2 regions of the Bradyrhizobium nivariense genome follow, and region 2 is predicted to be linked to the other one. Evidence: predicted binding sites of a transcription regulator. Region 2 holds the regulator's gene; the other holds the start of a gene.

Region 1 (5,885 bases), on a different contig from region 2:
CGACGATTTGCGCCAGCGGATAGCGCGCCTTCACCGCGGTCGCAACGCCCGCGATCAGGCCGCCGCCGGAGGCCGGGGCCACCACGATGTCGGGCGTAAGGCCGAGCGCTGCCATGTCTTCCGCAATCTCACGGCCTGCGGTGCCTTGGCCGGCAATCACGAAGGGATCGTCATAGGGCCTGACCAGCGTCGCACCGCGCTTCTCGGCGATGCCGCGCGAGATCGCTTCGCGGTCGTCGCGGTCGCGGTCGTACAGCACGACCTCGGCGCCATAGGATTTGGTGCGCTCGCGCTTCGAGAGCGGCGCATCCGCGGGCATCACGATGGTCGCCTGCATGTCGAGGATTTTTGCCGCCGCCGCCACGCCCTGGGCATGGTTGCCGGAGGAGAACGCGACCACGCCGCCGGCGCGCTTGTCCTGCGGGATCGAGGCGACCTTGTTGAAGGCACCGCGGAACTTGAACGAGCCGGTGCGCTGGAGCATCTCCGGCTTCAGGAACACCTTTGCACCGACGCGCTCGTTGAGCACGGGAAAGGACAGCAGCGGGGTGCGGACGGCGAAGGGCGCGATCACGCGGGCTGCGGCATCGATATCGGCAGGGCCGATCGGGAGGAGCTGTTCGGTCATATCAGATGTTATCGCGGCGGATGAGGCGCGGGCAAGACATCTCCGCGCGAGGATTAGGCTCTCAGGCGACGAATCGCGCCGGCTCCGCCCCATTCCGGCCCGGCAGCACCGCGCCGACCGCCCAAATGCTGTCGATAAAAGCCCGGGCCGAGGCCTCCCAGGTGTAATTGGCGGCGAACGCGACGCAATCCTGCCGGGAGATGTCCAGCGCGGCGAAGCAAGCGCTGCGCAGATCGTGATCGAGCGCGCCGACCGGCGCATCGCCAATGACGTCGCGGGGCCCCTTCACCGGGAACGCCGCGACCGGCAGGCCGCTCGCGAGCGCTTCGAGCAGGACCAGGCCAAACGTGTCGGTCTTGCTCGGAAACACGAACACGTCGGCGGCAGCGTAGATGTCCGCCAGCTCCTCGCCGTGCTTTTCGCCGAGGAAGATCGCGTCCGGATAGGCCTCCTCCAGCGCGACACGCGCCGGACCGTCGCCGACGATCACCTTGGTGCCGGGCAGGTCGAGGTCGAGGAACGCCTCGAGATTCTTCTCCACCGCAACCCGGCCGACCGAGAGGAACACCGGTGCCGGCAGACAGAGATCGATCGCGCGGGGATGGAACAAATGGGTGTCGACGCCGCGCGGCCACAGCACCACATTGTCGAAGCCGCGGTCGGTCAGCTCGCGGGCGAGCGCAGGTGTTGCCGCCATCACGGCGCGGCTGGGGCTGTGGAATCGGCGCAGCGCCCGCCAGATCAGGGAGCCCGGCACCGGCACCCGGGCGCGGACATATTCCGGAAAGCGGGTGTGGAAGCTGGTCGTGAACGGCAGCTTGCGCTGGCGGCAATAGCGGCGCACCATCAGGCCGATCGGACCCTCCGTCGCGATGTGGATGCTGTCCGGGTGCGCCTCTTCGATCAGCTTCGCGATCCGTGCCGGGCGCGGCATGGCCAGCCGGACGTCCCGATAGCTCGGCATCGCAAAAGTGCGGAACGATTGCGGCGTCAGGAACGTGAATTCGACGCGAAGAACTTCGACGCCAAGACCCTGGACGCCAAGACCCTGGACACTAAGCCCCTTGGCGGCGTCAGCAAGCTTGGTCAGCGTCCGAACCACACCGTTGACTTGCGGGTGCCAGGCGTCAGTCGCGACCAGGATGCGCATCAGGCTGCCCTTGCCGCGACCTGCGGGACTTGTGCCGGCTTCTGCGCCTGGTCCGCCCAGGTGATGATCTCGAAACGGCCGTCGTCGTGCTCGACCAGTGCCGTGCAGCTCTCGACCCAGTCGCCGCAATTCATGTAGCGGATGCCGCCCTCGTCGCGGATCACAGCGTAGTGGATATGGCCGCAGATCACGCCGTCGGCGTCGTGGCGCCGCGCCTCGGCGGCGAGCGCCTGCTCGAACGCGCCGATATAGTTGACGGCGTTCTTGACCTTCTGCTTGGCCCATTGCGACAGCGACCAATAGGGCACTTTGAACATGCGCCGGAAGAAGTTGACGAAGCGATTCATCTGGATCGCGAAATCGTAGGCCTTGTCGCCGAGATGGGCGAGCCAGCGTGCGTTCTGCACCACGAGGTCGAAGATGTCGCCGTGGATGACGAGATAGCGCTTGCCGTCCACGCCGGTGTGGACGGTGTTCTCGACGACGTCGATGCCGCCAAAATGCGTGCCGTAATAGTTGCGCAGGAACTCGTCGTGATTGCCGGGGATGTAGATGACCTTGGCGCCCTTGCGCGCCTTGCGCAAAAGCTTCTGGACCAGATCGTTGTGCGATTGCGGCCAGTGCCAGCTCGATTTCAGCGCCCAGCCGTCGACGATGTCGCCGACGAGATAGATCGTGTCGGCATCATGGAAACGCAGGAAGTCGAGCAGAAGGTCGGCTTGAGAACCGCGGGCCCCGAGATGAACGTCGGAGATGAATAAGGTGCGAAAGCGCCTTTCAGGGCTCTCGTCACTCACATCGTAACTTCCCATGCGACAGCCTGTAACAATATCCCGTGACAGGGGGATGACAATTGAACCTTTGAGGCACCCTCAGATACGAATCAAACCTCGCCTCGCCCTCCCCGCGAATATCAGTCGCATGCGACAATCAGGCGACATGAAGCCGCAGCGACCTCCGCAAGAACCCGGAACTGCATGGCTGGATGGGTTAACAGCCGCGCGGTCGCGGCCGGCGTCAGTAAAATCGGTGGAGATGATGGATCGGCCCGTGGCCGTGACCAACGCTGAAGCGGTCGGCGGCCGCGATCGCCGCACTGATCCAGGCCTTGGCGTTGCGCACCGCCTCCTGAAGCGTCTCGCCCTTGGCGAGACCCGCAGCAACCGCCGACGACAGCGAGCAGCCGGTGCCATGGGTGTTTTTGGTGGCGACGCGGGGTGCGGCGAGCGCAATCGTGTTTTCGGAATCGACGAGATAGTCAACGCTCTCGGCGCCCTCGCCGTGCCCGCCCTTGATCAGGACCGCACGGCAGCCGAGCGCGAGCAGGCGGCGCCCCTGGCTCGCGATGTCGGCCTCGCTTGCCGCGACTGGCTCGTCGAGAAGAGCCGCGGCCTCCGGCAGATTGGGCGTGATCACCGAGGCCAGCGGCATCAGCCTCGTACGCAGGGCGTCGATGGCTTCGGACGCGAGCAGGCGATCGCCCGACGTCGCCACCATCACGGGATCGAGCACGATGTGCCCAGGTGCCCAGCGCGACAGCGCGGCTGCGATCGCATCGATGCTGGCAGCTTGTGCCACCATCCCGATCTTGACCGCGCCGACATTGAGATCGGAGAACACGGCGTCGATCTGCGCGGTGACGAACTCGGCCGGCACGGCGTGAATGCCGGTGACGCCGCGCGTGTTCTGCGCCGTCAGCGCCGTGATGGCGGAAGCACCGAAGACACCGAGCGCGGCAAAGGTCTTCAGGTCGGCCTGGATGCCGGCGCCGCCGCTCGAATCGGAGCCTGCGATGGTGAGCGCCACGGGGGTCGTCATAGGGCGATTTTCCGCTTCCTGGGGACCATGGCCCGTCCTAGCGCGCACCCCGGTGCCCCGCAAGTTCGCTTGCCAAATCCGGCCGGTTTTGGCCTATTAGCCGGTCAGATATGCCTTCGGAGTGACTGCTATGGTTCCTTTTTTCGTCCAGATCAAATGCAAGCTCGGCCAGTCCTATACGGTCGCCAATGCGCTTGCCGAAGCCGAGATCGCCTCCGAGATCTACTCCACGGCCGGACATTACGATTTGCTGGTGAAGTTCTACGTCGACAACGACACCGACATCGGCCACTTCATCAACGAGAAGGTGCAGGTGCTGCCGGGCATCCAGGACACCCTCACCATCATCACCTTCAAGGCGTTTGGGGCGACCTAGCTGCCTTGAATTGACGCAAGCCGCACGATCGCGCGGCCGGGCGCCTGTGCTAGCGTCCGGGCCTTGAATTGAAGTTCTTGGGAATTGAAGCGAGTACCGAGCAAGTCATGGCCCTCACCACCACGGTGCCGCTGCTGATCAGCCAGCAATTCGATAGTGAAGTGGTGTTGGCCAACTATCAGAATGGCGTCTACTACAACCTCGACGGCAGCGCTGCGCAAGTCTGGCTCGGCCTCAAGGCCAACCGAACGGTTGAGGGGATCGCGAGCGCTTTAGCTGCCGCGACCGGCGGCGATGCCGCCTCCATCACGCCGCAGGTGCAAGCCTTCGTCGACAGCATGCTGGCAGAGGGTTTCATCGCTGAAGGCGCGGCCGATGCGGACGTCGAGACATGGACGCCGGTGCTGTCGGGCGCATTCGCCGCCCCCGAATTCCAGCGCTTCGACAATCTGCGGGAGCTCTTGCTGATGGACCCCGTGCACGATGCCGGCGATGAAGGCTGGCCGCTGCGCGAGTCTCATGAAAGCTAGCGGTCTCATCTGGCAGGAGATCGCGGCGGTCTTCGCCAGAACTGTGTCGGAACCGATCGAGGCGCATGCCCGCTGCGGCCCGTTCTCGCTGCGTCTCGGCTTTGCCTCGCAGGATCTGGCCGGCACGTTCCTGCCGGCCTACATCCGGAGCACGCCTGATCGCGTCGATCTTGACCTGCGCTTCATCACGGCGGGCCACCATGATCTCGCGGCCCTGGTGCCGGAGGCCTCCGAGCGCCCGCGCCTGCTGATCGAGGACGGCATTTATTCGGTGTGGCAGCCGGCCGTCATCCCCGTGCTGTTTGCGGTCGATCTCACAGCAAAGCGCGGCATCGCCTGGCTGCCGAAGGGCGAGGCGCCGCCCTGGATCCGCAGCCGGCCGGCGATCTCGCTGATCCACGCCATGATGCACGATACGCCCTGGTGCGCGGTTCATGGCGCGGCTGTGGGAAGCGACGCAGGCTTCACGCTATTGGCCGGCGAAGGGCACAGCGGCAAGACCACCGCGGCGCTGGCCTGCGCCAAAGCCGGCTGGCGCTATGCGGGTGACGACTTCGTCGCTGTGAACAGCGAGACCGGCCGGATCGAGCCGCTGTTCTGCTCGGCGCGGCTGCGCCCTGCCCTGGTTGAGACGTTTCAGAGCTTCATCGGCGAAGCCACGCCGGTCTCGGATTTCAACGGCGAACCGCGCCACGAATTGAGTCTCGCCAATCTCGGCGACCGGATCGGCGGCGGCAGGCTGCGCGCGACTTTCATCCCGCGCCGGCGCGGCGCTGTAACACCCGAATTCACTCCGGCGCGGCAGTCGGACGCATTTCGCGCGCTGCTGCCGACCACGGCCTACGAATTGCCGGGATGGCCGAACGAGATCGCCGCCAAGGTGGCGCGGATCGCGGGGCTTGCGCCGGTGTTCTTCGCCGATACCGGCACCGTGCCGATGGACATCCCCGCCGCCTTCGCCCGCCAACTGGAACGGCTGTGAGGCCGCATGCGCGTCTCCGTGGTCATCGCCGCCTACAATTCCGAGGCCTACATCGCCGAGGCGATCGAGAGCGTGCTCGGCCAGACCATCCTGCCCGATGAGGTCATCGTCGTCGACGACGGATCGAGCGACGGCACGCGCGGCATTCTCGACCGGTTCGGTGATCGGATCGTCGCGTTCACACAGACCAACAGCGGCCAGGCCGTCGCCGTGAACAAGGGCCTCGCGATGGCGCGCGGCGAGCTGATCGGCTTCTGCGATGCAGACGACCTCTGGACTCCGCGCAAGCTCGAGATGCAGCTGGCACTGCTCGATCATGACGGCAACATCGACGCCGCCTTCGGCAAGGTGCAGCAATTCGTCAGCCCCGACGTGCCGGAGGCGCAGCGCGCGCGCCTCGA
Region 2 (5,885 bases):
GACGACGCCGGACCGTATGATCGCGCCAAGGCCTTGAGCGCGTTCAAGCTCGGCGACGTCACCTTCTACTGGATCACGCGGCTCTCCGCGATCTCGGTGCTTCTGATCCTCGGCGGCATCATCATTTCGCTGATCGTCGGCGCCTTTCCGGCGATGAAGGAATACGGCCTCTCGTTCCTGTGGACGCAGCGCTGGGCGCCGTCCGCCGATCCGCCGGTGCTCGGCGCGCTCGGGCCGATGTACGGCACGCTCGTCACCTCCTTCATCGCGATGCTGATCGCGATTCCCGTGGGTCTCGGCATTGCGATCTTCCTGACCGAGCTGTGCCCGCAATGGCTGCGCCGCCCGATCGGCATGGCGATCGAGCTGCTCGCCGGCATCCCCTCGATCATCTACGGCATGTGGGGCTTCTTCGTGCTCGGCCCGTTCCTGGCCAACACGTTCCAGCCCTTCATGATCAAGATCTTCGACGGCGTCCCCGTGCTCGGCGCGATCTTCGCAGGTCCCCCGTCCTATCTCAGCCTGTTCAATGCCGCGCTGATCCTTGCCATCATGGTGCTGCCCTTCATCACCTCGATCTCGGTCGACGTGTTCAAGACGGTGCCTCCGGTCCTGAAGGAAGCCGCCTACGGCGTCGGCTGCACCACCTGGGAAGTCGTCCGCAGCGTCGTGATCCCCTACACCCGCGTCGGTGTCATCGGCGGCGTCATGCTGGCGCTGGGCCGCGCGCTCGGCGAGACCATGGCGGTGACCTTCATCATCGGCAACTCGTTCCGGATTTCGGGCTCGATCTTCGCCCCGGGTACCACGATCTCGGCGGCGATCGCATCCGAGTTCGCCGAGAGCGACGGCCTGCACCAGTCCGGCCTGATCCTGCTCGGCCTCCTGCTGTTCGTGCTGACGTTCTTCGTGCTCGCAGCGGCGCGGCTGATGCTGATGCGGCTGGAAAAGAAGGCGGGGAACTGACGCTATGAACCCGATCTATTCACGCCGCCGCCGCAAGGACATCGTGGTCCGCGGGCTCTGCATGGCCGCAACCGCCTTCGGCGTCACCTGGCTCGCGCTGATTCTGATCACGCTGCTCTACAACGGACTTGCGGGACTCAATGTCCAGCTGTTCACCGAGAACACGCCGCCACCCGGATCGAACGAGGGCGGTCTGCTCAATGCCATCGTCGGCTCGCTGATCATGACCGTGATCGGCGTCGGCATCGGCGCGCCGCTCGGCATGTTCGCCGGCACCTATCTCGCCGAATACGGCCGCAACGACAAGCTGACCTCGGTGATCCGCTTCATCAACGACATCCTGCTCTCGGCGCCCTCGATCATCATCGGCCTGTTCATCTACGGCGCGGTGGTGGTGCCGATGCGCGGCTTCTCCGCGATCGCCGGCAGCCTCGCGCTCGCCGTGATCGTGATCCCGGTGGTGCTGCGCACGACCGAGGACATGCTGCTCTTGGTGCCGAACGCGCTGCGTGAGGCGGCCTCGGCGCTCGGCCTGCCGCGTTCGCTGGTGATCAAGCGGATTGCTTATCGGTCTGCCCGTTCCGGCCTCATCACCGGCGTGCTGCTCGCGACCGCTCGCGTCGCCGGTGAAACCGCGCCGCTGCTGTTCACCGCGCTGTCGAACCAGTTCTTCAGCCTCGGCCTGAACAAGACGATGGCGAACCTGCCGGTCACCATCAACAACTTCGTGCAGAGCCCCTATGCCTACTGGAAGCAGCTGGCCTGGAGCGGGGCGCTGCTCATCACCCTGACCGTTCTTGCCCTTAATATTGGCGCGCGCATTCTGGGCGCCGAGAGGACCGCAAAATGAGTGATCTTTCCGTATCGATGAGCGCGGCGGGTGGACTGCCCCACGCGCCGATGCTGCCCGAGGCGCCCCCCAAGGTGACCGTCCGCAACCTGAACTTCTATTACGGCGAGCACCATGCGCTGAAGAACATCAACCTGACGCTCGGCGCCAACCGCGTCACGGCGTTCATCGGCCCGTCGGGCTGCGGCAAGTCGACCCTGCTGCGCATCTTCAACCGGATGTACGACCTCTATCCCGGCCAGCGCGCCACCGGTCAGCTCATGCTCGACCAGACCAACATCCTCGACGGCAAGCTGGACCTCAACCTGCTGCGCGCCCGCGTCGGCATGGTGTTCCAGAAGCCGACGCCGTTCCCGATGACGATCTACGAGAACATCGCCTTCGGTATCCGCCTCTACGAGAAGATCTCGAAGTCCGAGATGGACGGCCGGGTCGAGAAGGCGCTGCGCGGCGGCGCGCTGTGGAACGAGGTCAAGGACAAGCTCAACGCCTCCGGCCTGTCGCTCTCCGGCGGCCAGCAGCAGCGCCTCTGCATCGCCCGCACCGTCGCGGTACGGCCCGAGGTCATCCTGTTCGACGAGCCCTGCTCGGCGCTCGACCCGATCTCGACCGCCAAGGTCGAGGAACTGATCCAGGAGCTGTCCGAGGACTACACGATCGCGATCGTCACCCACAACATGCAGCAGGCGGCGCGCGTCTCGGACAAGACCGCCTTCATGTATCTCGGCGAGCTGATCGAGTTCGACGACACCAGCAAGATCTTCACGTCGCCGACCGACCGGCGCACGCAGGATTACATCACCGGACGGTTCGGCTGAGGAGACGGAACATGGGTTCTGAACATACCGCAAAGGCCTTCGATACCGACCTCCAGGAACTCACCCGCCTGGTCGCCGAGATGGGCGGCATCGCCGAACGCATGATCGTCGATTCCGTCGACGCGCTGATCCGTCGCGACATCCCGCTCGGCCAGCGCGTCGTCACCATCGATGCCGAGCTCGACGCGCTGCAGAAGCGCATCGAGGAGCGCGCCGTGCTCACCATCGCCCGCCGTCAGCCGATGGCGATCGATCTGCGCGAGATCGTCGGCGCCATGCGCGTCGCGACCGATCTCGAGCGCATCGGCGACCTCGCCAAGAACATGGGCAAGCGCGTCGCGGCGCTGGAGACGGACTTCCATCCGCTCAAGCTGTTCCGCGGCCTCGAGCACATGACCGACCTCGTGCAGCAGCAGGTCAAGTCGGTGCTGGACGCCTATGCCGCGCATGATTTGCCGGCGGCGATGGCGGTGTGGAAGGGCGACGAGGAAGTCGACGCCATCTGCACCTCGCTGTTCCGCGAGCTCCTCACCTACATGATGGAGGATCCGCGCAACATCTCGTTCTGCATCCACCTGATGTTCTGCGCCAAGAACATCGAGCGGATCGGCGACCACGCCACCAACGTCGCCGAGACCGTGTTCTACATGATCGAGGGCCAGGCGATGACCGACAAGCGGCCGAAGGGCGACATGACGACCTTCGCCACCACGGTACCGAATACTTGAAGACTTAAGGAGCGACGACCCGATGGGCGCACGCATTATGGTGGTTGAGGACGAGGAAGCCCTGACCGAGCTTCTCCGCTACAACCTCGAAGGCGACGGCTATGACGTCGAGACGGTGATGCGCGGCGACGACGCCGACACCCGCCTCAAGGAGCACATCCCCGATCTGATCGTGCTCGACTGGATGCTGCCGGGGCTATCCGGCATCGAATTGTGCCGGCGGCTGCGCACCCGTCCCGAGACCAAGCAGCTCCCGATCATCATGCTCACCGCGCGCGGCGAGGAGAGCGAGCGGGTGCGGGGTCTTGCGACCGGCGCCGACGATTACATCGTCAAGCCGTTCTCGGTCCCGGAATTGCTGGCGCGCGTAAAAGGCCTGCTGCGGCGCGCAAGCCCCGAGCGGCTCGCCACCGTGCTCGCCTTTGGCGACATCGAGCTCGACCGCGACAAGCGCCGCGTGGCACGCTCGGGCCGGCCGATCGATCTCGGCCCGACCGAATATCGCCTGCTTGAGTTCTTCCTGGAGCATCCGGGGCGGGTGTTCTCGCGCGAGCAATTGCTCGACAGCGTCTGGGGCCGCGACATCTATATCGATGAGCGCACCGTCGATGTTCACATCGGCCGCCTGCGCAAGCTGCTCAATCTCGGCCGCGAGCAGGACCCGATCCGCACCGTCCGCGGTGCCGGCTACGCGCTGGACGATCGCTTTGCGAAGGCGGAGCAGGCGTAGGGGATTTGCGGTGTGATGTTGGCAGACGTGATCTAGCCGGCTGCCGCCACAATCTCCGATGTCGTCCCGGCCTAGTGCGCACTTGCGCACTAGGCCGGGACGACATTGAGTATTTTTGAGCCGTCATCGCGTCACGGCTCGATCCTGAAATCGAAACTACTTACCGCGGCCCCGGCTTCACCGGTGCACGCCGCCGATCCGATGCCGGCTGATACGCGACCCGCGAGTGCTGGGCGCAGTAGGGCAGGCCGGAGAGCGCCTTGCCGCCGCAGAAGAAGAAATCCGGGCTCGAGGGATCGCCGACCGGCCAGTGGCAGGTCGCCTCGTTCAATTCCAGCAGCGACAGCCGCTGGCTCATCGGCACCACGTTGTCGTAGGTGACCGGTTCGGCCTCCACCTCGACTTCGAAGGCCTGTGCCAGCGCGGTGTTGCCGCGCGAGATCGGGCGGGTCACCCGCATCATGTGCTGCGCGGGACGCGCCTTGCGCGGCCGCGGCGCTGCCGATGAAGGGCTCTTGGCGCGGCCCGACAGGCCGAGCCTGTGCACTTTGCCGATCACGGCATTGCGGGTCACATTGCCGAGCTCAGCCGCGATCTGGCTGGCCGAAAGTCCGGCCTCCCAGAGCTTTTTTAGCTGCTCGACGCGATCATCGGACCAGGTCAAAACCGTCATTGCACCCTTTCCCTCGCTGCGGGCCAGCCATCCTGGGGCCTCGCAGCGAATGCCTAAGCCTTTAAAAACCCGTGCCGCCAGAATCCCTTAAGGCTCGCCGGGCGCGACTAGAACGCCCGAACGTTTACGCCGGTACATGAGGACTTAGAGATCAGAACCACTGCACGAGATGTCGTATCTGACAATCCAAACGCTACAATATGGCGTGACTCCCGCGCAAGAGTCCGCCGACTCGCTTCCACATGTTCCGTGGTGAAAACCCGCAAAATCGGCACCGCAAGACTACGGATTCAGCGTTTCGCGAGGCTTTCCGGGCGGCATTGACACCCGTTTCACCAGGCCTAAGATACTCATGCGTGCCGCCCTGAAGAGGCGGCACGTTTCGTTTTCCGGGCCGGTCAATGGTGCGTCGCCCAATGCACGCTCACACCGTCCGCAACATTCAAGTGACCGCCATGACCAACAGCGCAGCGCCGCATTTGCTCCCCGTTTTTGCCAGGTCCGACCTCGGTTTCGAGCGTGGCGAAGGCTGCTGGCTGATCGCGACCAATGGCGAGCGCTATCTCGATTTCACCTCGGGCGTCGCGGTCAACGCGCTCGGCCATGCCCATCCTGCGCTGGTCACGGCGTTGCAGGAGCAGGCCACGAAGCTCTGGCACATGTCGAACCTGTTCCAGAGCCCGGACGGCGAGAAGCTCGCGAACCGCCTCTGCAACGAGAGTTTTGCGGACTTCGTGTTCTTCTGCAATTCCGGCGCCGAAGCGCTGGAATGCGTGATCAAGGTGGTGCGCCGTTATCACGCGATGAAGGGCCATCCGGACCGCTATCGCATGATCACCTTCGAAGGCGCCTTCCATGGCCGCACGCTGGCGACGCTGGCTGCGACCGGTTCGGCCAAATATCTCGAAGGTTTCGGCCCTCCCATGGAGGGCTTCGACCAGGTTCCGCATGGCGATCTCGACGCGGTGAAAAAGGCGATTGGTCCGCAGACCGCCGGCATCCTGATCGAGCCGATCCAGGGTGAGGGTGGCGTGCGTTCGGCAACGCCCGCGTTCCTCAAGGCGTTGCGCCAGCTCTGCGATGAGAAGGGCCTGTTGCTCGCCTTCGACGAGGTGCAGAC

The links. Region 2 encodes PhoB, which activates phosphate uptake and scavenging genes when phosphate is short. Its sites were predicted from a motif close to TGTCATNNANCTGTCAT; they were not measured.
Region 1: QCM77_RS02420 (UDP-2,3-diacylglucosamine diphosphatase) is a predicted target of PhoB. The motif match lies at 2,614-2,630, and genes of this name have one in related genera.

The regions. Positions count from the first base shown of each region.
Region 1 covers NZ_JARWCR020000002.1:107,880-113,764, forward strand. Annotated here, with positions in the region: gene QCM77_RS02410 (threonine/serine dehydratase family protein) at 1-628, opposite strand, end outside; gene QCM77_RS02415 (glycosyltransferase family 4 protein) at 690-1,778, opposite strand; gene QCM77_RS02420 (UDP-2,3-diacylglucosamine diphosphatase) at 1,778-2,590, opposite strand; gene thiD (bifunctional hydroxymethylpyrimidine kinase/phosphomethylpyrimidine kinase) at 2,796-3,596, opposite strand; gene QCM77_RS02430 (Lrp/AsnC ligand binding domain-containing protein) at 3,727-3,972, shown strand; gene QCM77_RS02435 (PqqD family protein) at 4,080-4,502, shown strand; gene QCM77_RS02440 (phosphoenolpyruvate carboxykinase (ATP)) at 4,492-5,484, shown strand; gene QCM77_RS02445 (glycosyltransferase family 2 protein) at 5,491-5,885, shown strand, end outside.
Region 2 covers NZ_JARWCR020000084.1:16,059-21,943, forward strand. Annotated here, with positions in the region: gene pstC (phosphate ABC transporter permease subunit PstC) at 1-966, shown strand, start outside; gene pstA (phosphate ABC transporter permease PstA) at 971-1,816, shown strand; gene pstB (phosphate ABC transporter ATP-binding protein PstB) at 1,813-2,634, shown strand; gene phoU (phosphate signaling complex protein PhoU) at 2,646-3,362, shown strand; gene phoB (phosphate regulon transcriptional regulator PhoB) at 3,385-4,092, shown strand; gene QCM77_RS39845 (GcrA family cell cycle regulator) at 4,253-4,765, opposite strand; gene QCM77_RS39850 (aspartate aminotransferase family protein) at 5,221-5,885, shown strand, end outside.